One region of the Paraclostridium dentum genome, then DNA from elsewhere that is predicted to be linked to it. Evidence: riboswitches for the same ligand, from Rfam matches in the RefSeq annotation. Region 1 holds a riboswitch; each other region holds the start of a gene.
The links. Region 1 has a riboswitch for lysine ahead of nhaC (Na+/H+ antiporter NhaC). Riboswitches for the same ligand answer to the same signal wherever they lie in the genome.
Positions count from the first base shown of each region.

Region 2: linked by a shared signal. The riboswitch ahead of ACN6I1_RS01560 (amino acid permease) and the one ahead of nhaC (Na+/H+ antiporter NhaC) in region 1 are both predicted to bind lysine.
Region 3: linked by a shared signal. The riboswitch ahead of lysA (diaminopimelate decarboxylase) and the one ahead of nhaC (Na+/H+ antiporter NhaC) in region 1 are both predicted to bind lysine.

Region 1 covers NZ_CP183813.1:1,178,120-1,181,417, reverse strand. The annotation lists gene ACN6I1_RS05195 (peroxiredoxin) at 1-989, shown strand, start outside; lysine riboswitch at 1,104-1,275, shown strand; gene nhaC (Na+/H+ antiporter NhaC) at 1,401-2,825, shown strand; gene ACN6I1_RS05185 (acyl-CoA dehydratase activase) at 2,853-3,298, opposite strand, start outside.
Region 2 covers NZ_CP183813.1:362,431-365,728, reverse strand. The annotation lists gene ACN6I1_RS01570 (PocR ligand-binding domain-containing protein) at 1-891, opposite strand, end outside; gene ACN6I1_RS01565 (spore coat protein) at 994-1,482, shown strand; lysine riboswitch at 1,700-1,869, shown strand; gene ACN6I1_RS01560 (amino acid permease) at 2,021-3,298, shown strand, end outside.
Region 3 covers NZ_CP183813.1:1,713,081-1,716,378, reverse strand. The annotation lists gene ACN6I1_RS07800 (SLC13 family permease) at 1-907, opposite strand, end outside; lysine riboswitch at 1,311-1,488, shown strand; gene lysA (diaminopimelate decarboxylase) at 1,597-2,895, shown strand; gene ACN6I1_RS07790 (dicarboxylate/amino acid:cation symporter) at 2,932-3,298, shown strand, end outside.

The DNA.
Region 1 (3,298 bases):
TTTTGGGAGATCCTACAAGTGTCGATGCGTTTTTGCTTGATTTTGTAATATATGCATTTGTTGAGATTAAACCTGATGGTACTTTATTTGTTCCAACACCTCGTTACTTACGTCAATTAATTTCACTTAGAAAAGACAATCCAGACCTTCAGGTAATTGCAGCTATTGGTGGATGGGGGCAAGACGGATTTTCTGATGCTGCATCTACTCCAGCTTCTAGATATAATTTTGCTCGCCAAGTAAACTCACTTATAAAGCAATATGACTTAGATGGTATAGATATAGATTGGGAATATCCTGGAACTAGTGGTGCAGGTATTAAATCTAGACCTGAAGATAAGGAAAACTTTACACTTTTATTAACAGCTCTTAGAGATGTAATTGGAACTGATAAATGGTTAAGTGTTGCAGGTACTGGAACAAGAGAATATATAAATAAAAGTGCAGAAATAAATAAAATAGCTCCTTTAATTAACTATTTCAACTTAATGAGCTACGATTTCACTGCTGGTGAAACAGGTGAAAAAGGGCAAAAGCATCAAGCAAATTTATATGAATCAGAACTTTCTTTACCAGGATATAGTGTAGATATTATGGTTAATAATTTAATTGAAGCTGGAATGCCATCAGAAAAAATATTACTTGGAGTTCCTTTCTACGGCAGACTAGGAGCTACTACAACTAAATCTTTTGATCAGCTTAGAAAAGACTTTATAAATAAAAATGGATATACATTTAAATTTGATAAAGAGGCTCAAGCTTCATATTTAGTAAAAGATAATGAATTTGCTATGTCTTATGATGATATGCTATCTATTTATATAAAAACTCAATATGTAATAGATAATTGTCTTGGAGGTATTTTCTCTTGGATGGCACCTTATGATAAAGCAAATATACTCGCTAAAGCAATGAGTGATGGAATTAATAATCCTAGTGAATTAAGACGTGAAATAGAAGAAACGTATGGTTCTAGCTTTTTAGTTTAAAAAACAGTCTATCTTAATAAGATAGACTGTTTTTTATTTTCATAAAATTTAAATTTATATTTACAATTTAATTTAATATGTTATAATTAGATACATAAATTTAAACAGAATATAACTAATGGTAGAGGTTGCATTATTAAATAGTACTATTATTGAGGGAAAGCACCTAAGATTTAATAGGAAAGGTAATGATGCCGAAATATATAAGTTAAGCTTAAAACTTATATATTGGGGTTATGTATAAGATATATAACACTGTCACTTTATGTGGAGGGCTATCTTTAGATTAAAGTTATTATATTTTCAAATTATAATTTCAGGTCTAGGAATATCTCTTAATATTCTTAGACCTTTTTTATTATCATTCTCCATTCTCGTTATATTCTCAATACACCATTTGGAGGTTACATTATGTTAAAAAGAGAAAAAAGGCAGGCATCGCTTGGTGATTCACTTCTATGTTTAGGATTTTTAATTTTTACACTATCAATATCTTTAACTAAACTAGGACTTTCAGCTCATATTCCACTAGTTTTAGGTGGCGTTTTCTGTGGATTTGTTGCAATATTTAAATTAGGATTTACATGGAAAGAGCTTGAAGAAGGTATATTATCAACTATAAATTCTACTATGCAAGCTATTATAATTTTATTAATTGTTGGTATGTTAATTGGTACATGGATAATTTCAGGGGTTGTTCCAAGTATGATATATTGGGGATTGAACATACTTTCTCCAGGAATATTCTTAGTTGCCACAACTATTATATGTTCTATAGTTTCTATATCTACAGGTTCTTCTTGGACTACAGCCGGTACTATAGGTATAGCCCTTTTAGGTATAGGAAGTGCTTTAGGTATTCCTAAGGAAATAATAGCTGGTGCTATTATCTCAGGTGCATACTTTGGTGATAAAATGTCTCCACTTTCAGATACAACAAACTTAGCTCCGGCTATGGCTGGTACTAATTTATTTACGCATATAAAGCACATGCTTTATTCAACTATTCCGGCATATGTTATTGCGCTTATACTATATGCTGTAATTGGATTAAAATATGCAGGACAAGTTATAGACAATAGCCAAATTTTACAAATACAACAAGCTTTAGCTTCAAACTATAATACATTATCTCCGTTATTACTATTAATACCTGTAATGGTTATAGTAATGGTTATATTTAAAGTTCCTGCTATTCCAGGTCTTGTTATAGGTACATTACTTGGAGGTTTTGTAGCTATAGTTTTCCAAGGCGCTTCAATTAAGGATGTTTTAGAAGTTGCTCAAGTTGGATATACCTCAAATAGTGGAATGGCCTTTGTGGATGAACTATTAACTCGCGGTGGACTTAATAGTATGTTAGGTACAGTATCTCTTATGTTATGTGCTTTAACTACAGGCGGAATACTTGAAAAAACTGGAATGCTAGAAGCTTTAGCTTCTGCTATATTAAAATTTGCAAAAGGAACTTTTGGTTTAGTAGCCGCAACTATCTTTACATGTATAGGAACTAATTTAGCAGTTGCTGATCAATATTTAGCAATAGTAATGCCTGGAAGTATGTACAGAGAAGCATTTAAAAAGCAAGGTCTTTGTCCAGAAAATCTTTCTCGTTCGCTAGAAGACAGTGCAACTATAACATCTCCTCTTATTCCTTGGAATACATGTGGAGCATATATGAGTGCTACACTTGGAGTTGGATCATTTGTATTTTTACCATTTGCATTTTTTAATCTTCTATGTCCTTTAATGTCCTTGACATTAGCTGCTACAGGATTTGGAATTACAAAATTATCAGATGAAAACTCAGAAAAACTTGAAAGTTCTATAGCATAATAAAAGGATGGCTATCGCCATCCTTTTTTATTTTTTATATCCAATAATCGCAGCCCCTAGTGCCCCTATTATTTGAGTATCATCAGCTATAAAAATTTTCTTTCCCAAATTATTTTCTATCATATTTACTAAAACGTTACTTTTAGCAACCCCTCCAGTAAATGCAATATCATCTAATATATCAATTCTAGATAACATAGACTTAGATCTATTTGCTATAGATTGTAATATTCCTGATGCTATTGATTCTTTAGATATGTTTTTTGCTAATAAACTAATAATTTCTGATTCAGCAAAAACAGTACACATACTTGATATATCTTGTGGAATTGCATCTTTAGCTAAGTTATCAATGCTTTCTACATCACTTCCCAGTAAATTAGATGTGACTTGTAAAAAACGACCTGTCCCTGCTGCACATTTATCATTCATTATAAAATTAGATACATTTCCATCATTATCTAAGTTTATAA
Region 2 (3,298 bases), 820 kb from region 1:
CCATTTAATCTTAAGCTTTGATATATATGTTGAAAAATTTTCACCTATTTCTTTTGAAAATAGTCTGCTAAAATAACTTGAACTAACATGGCATAACTTAGCCATACTTTCCATTGATATATTTTCACTTTTATTGTTATATATATATTGTATTGCTGGCTTTAAAGTTTTGCTTACATTAATTTCTTCGCTGTCTTCTTTATGATCATAAGTTATATATCTATTCACAATAGCATTAGAAATTTCTTTTTTAACACTTTCTATATTTTTGATACTATATCCATTAAAAGTTTTGCTATCTATCTCTATTCCATTTTTCATAGTTTTTTCATACATCTCTAAAATCAAATTTTTATTTAATGCCTCTTCTACTATATAATTAGATAGTAAAAATAACATATTAGATGTATCTTCTACTTCTTTATATGATAAAACAGGTAGTTCATTATAATATTGATTAAGTTGATTTGAGATGTCATTTTGTTCTAGTACTTTATCTGGAACTTTTAATATTTGTTCTAACATATCTGTTGATTCATAATCATCTATTCTAACTTGCCCTGCCATTATTGCACCTATATATTTTTCATCTACTATAATAGGTATAGCAACATCAACTATATTATAGTGACATAAATATATATATGGTTTATTCATTCTTACAGCTTCTAACCCACCTCTTGAATCACATTTTTCACAGTACTTTGATAACTTAGAATTACCTCTTACTAACTCACAAAATTTGTGGCACCTACTGTGTTTAGTTATCGGATTTCCTTTATAGTCCACTATAACTATTGCCATTTTCGTAACTAGCGAAAGATAATCTTGTAAATTATCCCATTTCTTGAAATCTATTATCTTATTTAGACTTAAATTTTCATTTCTCACTTTTCATACTCCTTTAAAGGCAATTTTATATCATGTACTAATTTTATCATATATGAATAATATATTGTTTATTATGCAGACTATTTAGTGGAGGTGGATTTTATGTTAAATTTAACTGCTAAAGAAAAAATGTTATTAGAAGACGAAAAAAGCCATGAGCAATTATGTGTTCAAAAATATCAAGAATATGCTAAAAAAGCTTCAGACCCACAGCTAAAAAGTTTATTTAATGAACTTTCTCAACACGAACAACAACACTTAACTTCAATAAATCAAATTTTAAGTGGTACTGTTCCAAATATTAATCAAGGTCAAAGCCAAGGAAATCAAAACTCAAATATGCAAAATTCAAATACTATGCCTAATATGAATTTACAATCATCACAAATGAATGCTTATAATGAACAAGATAAAATGTTATGCCAAGACTCACTTAGTACTGAAAAATATGTATCATCTACATATAATACAGCTATCTTTGAGTTTGCAGATAAAAACATACGCCAAGTGTTAAATCATATTCAAAAAGAAGAACAAGAACACGGAGAAAAAATTTACAATTACATGAGTCAACATAATATGTATAACTAGAAAAATAGGATGTGATATCAATTAATGGATCACATCCTTAACTATTTTTATAGTGTTAAATATTTATATATTATCGGTATATCAATGATTTTCTTTACCAATTTAACTTAATTTTTCTCATTTTTATAAATCATCTGAAAATAGTTAACTTTACCAATATAATTTTTTTTATTGACTTATTTTAAATTTGTTTTATAATTGTATACAACAAGTAGATAACTGAGATAGAGGCGCGAAATTTATTAGTAGTATTATGGAGATAAGCTCGATGAAGTAATATGAAAGGAAATTTCGCCGAAGTGAATAGTTAATAGCTTTAATACTATTTACTGGGCTTATATAAAATATATATAAGACTGTCACATTTTGTGGAGTGCTATTTTCAATGAAAGCGTACGGTATCATCATACTTAGTTAGTATGAATTTTTTCGTATAAAGTCATGAGCATAGTCTCATGGCTTTTTTTATTTTCATAAAGATTTATTATCTTAGTTACTTACTTATGGAAAACTAACTACCATAAGGAGGATAAGTAAAATGAGTAATGAAAATCAAGATTTAAAAAGAGGGTTAAAAGCTAGACATCTAAATATGATTGCTCTAGGAGGATCAATCGGTACAGGTATATTCCTTGCAATGGGTGATACTCTTCACCAAGCAGGTCCTGGTGGTGCTTTATTAGCATATGGGTTAATAGGAGTAATGGTTTATTTCTTAATAACTAGTTTAGGTGAGATGGCAACATATATGCCTATATCTGGTTCTTTTAGTTCTTATGCTACAAAGTTTATTGATCCAGCACTTGGTTTTGCACTTGGGTGGAACTATTGGTATAACTGGGCAATAACTATAGCTGCTGAAATGGTTGCAGGATCATTGATTATGAAATATTGGTTCCCTAATGTACCTGGATTTTATTGGAGTATATTTTTCTTAGCTATAATTGTAGGTTTAAACTTTTTATCAGCAAAGGCATATGGCGAATCTGAGTATTGGTTTGCAGGAATTAAAGTTGTAACTGTAATAATATTTTTAATAATAGGTGTGTTAATGATACTTGGTGTAATGGGTTCTGATGAAATAGGGTTTCATAATTACTTTATAGCAGATGGACCATTCCATGGTGGTATAAAATCTGTATTTGCTATATTTTTAGTTGCAGGTTTTTCATTCCAAGGTACAGAACTTATAGGAGTTGCAGCCGGAGAAAGTGAGCAACCTGAAAAAACTATACCAAAAGCTATAAAATCAATTTTTTGGAGAATATTAATATTTTATCTAGGAACTATAATTGTTTTAGGTGCTATTATACCTTTTACTCAAGCTGGGGTTTCTGAAAGTCCATTTACTATGGTTTTTGAAAAAGCAGGAATAGCTGGTGCTGCTTCACTTATGAATGCAGTAATACTTACATCTGTTTTATCTGCAGGTAATTCAGGTATGTATGCATCAACTAGAATGCTTCACTCAATGGCTAAAGAAGGACTTGCCCCTAAAGTTTTTGCAAGAACTAATAAAAGAGGTGTTCCTGTAAATGCATTAATATTAACTACATTAGTAGCTTCTGCATGTTTCTTAACAGGTATATTTGCAGAAAGTACAGTTTATGTTTGGTTAGTTGCTGCATCTGGACTTGCTGGATTTATAGCATGGGTTGGTATAGCAGTTTGTCACTATAGATTTAGAAAAGCATATATCCATCAAGGTCATAGTTTAAAAGAATTAAAGTTTAAAGCTAAATGGTATCCATTCGGACCTATATTAGCACTTATAATGTGTTTGATAATAATATTAGGCCAAGGATACTCTTGTATA
Region 3 (3,298 bases), 530 kb from region 1:
GAGCAATATTATTTATTATTCCAACCTCAACAAGTCCTCCAACTATTACAAATAATCCTCCGAAAAACGCTATAGTTGACCACTCAATACTGGAAAGGATTTCATCAACATCTTGTTTGCCTATAAACATCATTATAGTAGCTCCTGTCAAAGCGACTATACTAGATTCAAGGTTTAAAACATTGTGTAGAATAAATCCAAGTAAAATAAATATAATCATAATAATACTCTTTATAAGCAGTGGCTTATCTTTAATTGCTTTTTTTTCATCTAAATTTAAAATTTTTTCTTTTGCTTTATCATCTACAAAAAGTTGTTTTTTAAACATAAATTTAAAACACAAGATAGTTAAAAACAAAATGATTAGAACTATAGGACCTAAGTTTATTATAAAGTCTGCAAAACTTAGATTTGCTGCACTACCTATCATTATATTAGGTGGATCTCCTATTAGGGTTGCAGTACCTCCTATATTAGATGCTAGAATTTGAGTTACTAAAAATGGAGTTGGATTTATATTTAGAATTTGAGTTATAACTATAGTCATTGGCCCTATCAATAAAACGGTGGTAACATTATCTAAAACAGCTGATAAAACAGCGGTTAATATTACAAAACATAGCATAATTTTCCAAGGATCTCCCTTTGATTTTTTAGCTGAAAATATAGCTATGTATTCAAACACACCTGAATTTTTGACAACAGAAACAAATAGCATCATGCCTATTAAAACCCCAATTGTATTAAAATCGATATGATGCAGGCCTTGCTCAACTGACAATATGTTAAATATAATCATAAGTAAAGCTCCTGCCATCGCTGCAATAGCTCTATTTACTTTTTCTGAAATAATAGCTAACATAACCACTAAAAATATGATGATAGCTATTACTTGTTTAATAAGCACTAATATCGCCCCCTTATAATAATAAAGATATTAAAACCTATAAGTAGAGTATAGTTGAAAAAACTTAAATGTGTTAAAAAAAAGGAAAGTTCTTTTAAAACAAAGAAAATAGTAAGTTTTCTAAATATTATTAAGTGCTATTAATTTAAAATTAAAAGTTTAATTAATAAAATTAAGTAATATTTTGAATTTTACATAAGAATATTAAAAATTAGTTGATATCTTAATTAAATATATATATAATAAATAAAAACTCGTACTCGTATTATTTAAAATGTTAGTACGAGTTTATTTATTTAATGCTGATTTTGAAATAATATTACATAAAATTAAAGTTTAAATAAAATAAAATTGTTGACAATTATAAATTAGGTATGTAAAATTACATATAAATAAATTGAATACGAATTGTAGAGGTCGCGATAATAATCAGTACCAATAATGAGTTAAGCAACGAAGAATTATTGGGAAAGGGATTGTTGCCGAAGGATGTAGCTGATGCTTTAAGGCTATGTACCTGGGGATGTATATAATATATGCATAACTGTCACAATATTAAATTGTGTTGAGCTACATTTAAGGAATAGATGCTATATATTTCTAGCTAAATTTTAATCCCCCTTAAGTGAAACTTAAGGGGGGTTTTTGTTTATAAAAAATGATTAATACAAAATAGGAGGACTTAAGATATGAAATTACAAGGTACTATGTCAGTAAAAGGAAATGAATTATATATAGGTGGAGTTGGATGTAAAGAACTTAGAGAAACGTATAAAACACCACTTTATGTATTTGATGAGGAGTTAGTTAGAAACAATTGTAAAGAATATATAAAACATTTCAAGGTCAATGAAAATAAAAACAGAGTTGCATATGCAGGTAAAGCATTTTTACCAATGTATATGTGTAAATTAATATCTGAAGAAGGCTTATATCTTGATGTAGTATCAGGTGGTGAACTTTTCACAACGCATAAGTCAGGTTTTCCTATGGAAAAAGTATTATTTCATGGAAATAATAAAACAATAGATGAAATTGAAATGGGAGTAAATCTTGGAGTTGGGAGATTTGTTGTAGATAATTACTATGAATTAGAGTTATTACAGAACATTTGTGAGCAAAAAAATAAAATTCAATCTATATATTTTAGAATAACACCAGGAATAGAAGCACATACTCACGATTATATAAAAACAGGACAAATTGATTCAAAGTTTGGATTTGCATTATCAAATGGAGATTTACAAGATGCATTAGAAAATATTAAGAAATATGAAAATATAAACCTAGTAGGATTACATGCTCATATAGGATCTCAAATTTTTGACGTAGAGCCATACTTAGATGAAGTTGAAATAATGATGAACCTAGTAAAAGAAATAAAACAACAACATAACATAAACATAGAGGAAGTTGACTTAGGAGGAGGTGTAGGTGTTTATTATACAGAGAGTGATGAACCTAAAACAATAAAAGAGTTTTGCAGTGCAATAATAAAAAAAGTTGACGATGTATGTAAAGATATAAATATAAGTGTTCCAATATTAATAATAGAGCCAGGAAGATCAATAGTTGCAAATGGAGGTAGCACAATATACACAGTTGGATCTATAAAGGATATAAAAGATGTAAGAACATATGTAAGTGTTGATGGTGGAATGACAGACAATATAAGACCATCATTATATCAGGCAGGTTATGAATGTTCAATTGGCAATAAAATGGGTATAGAAAAAAATAATAAAGTTACAATAGCTGGTAAATGTTGCGAAAGTGGTGATATACTAATAACAGATGTTGATGTTATGGATATAGCAAGTGGAGATATATTAATAATGTCATCAACTGGAGCGTATGGATATTCAATGTCATCAAACTACAATAAAATAATAAAGCCTGCAGTAGTATCTGTTAAAGATGGCAAAAGTAAATTAATATGCAAAAGAGAAAGCTTTGAAGATCTTTTAAGATTAGAAATCGCTGACTAAAGGTAAAAAATTAAATAAGACACAAAGGAGAAAATAATGAAGTCATTTTGGAAGAATTACAAATCATCAATAATCTTAATTTTAGCAATTATATTAGGGGGAATCGTCGGAGCTATAATGGGCGCTAAGGCAGCCATATTTAAGCCAGTAGGAGACTTATTTTTAAATTTATTATTCATGACATTAGTACCATTAGTATTTTTTAGTGTAACTTCAGCAATTTCTAATATGGGAGAAATGAAAAGATTAGGAAAAATATTAAAAAATATAGTTTTAGTATTTGCAATGACTGCTATAATATCATCTATTATAGGTATAATTGGAGTTATAATTATCAATCCAACAAAAGGATTAAATCCAGATATGTTTGCAAATTTAATGCAAAGTTCGGTAGAAAAAGTAG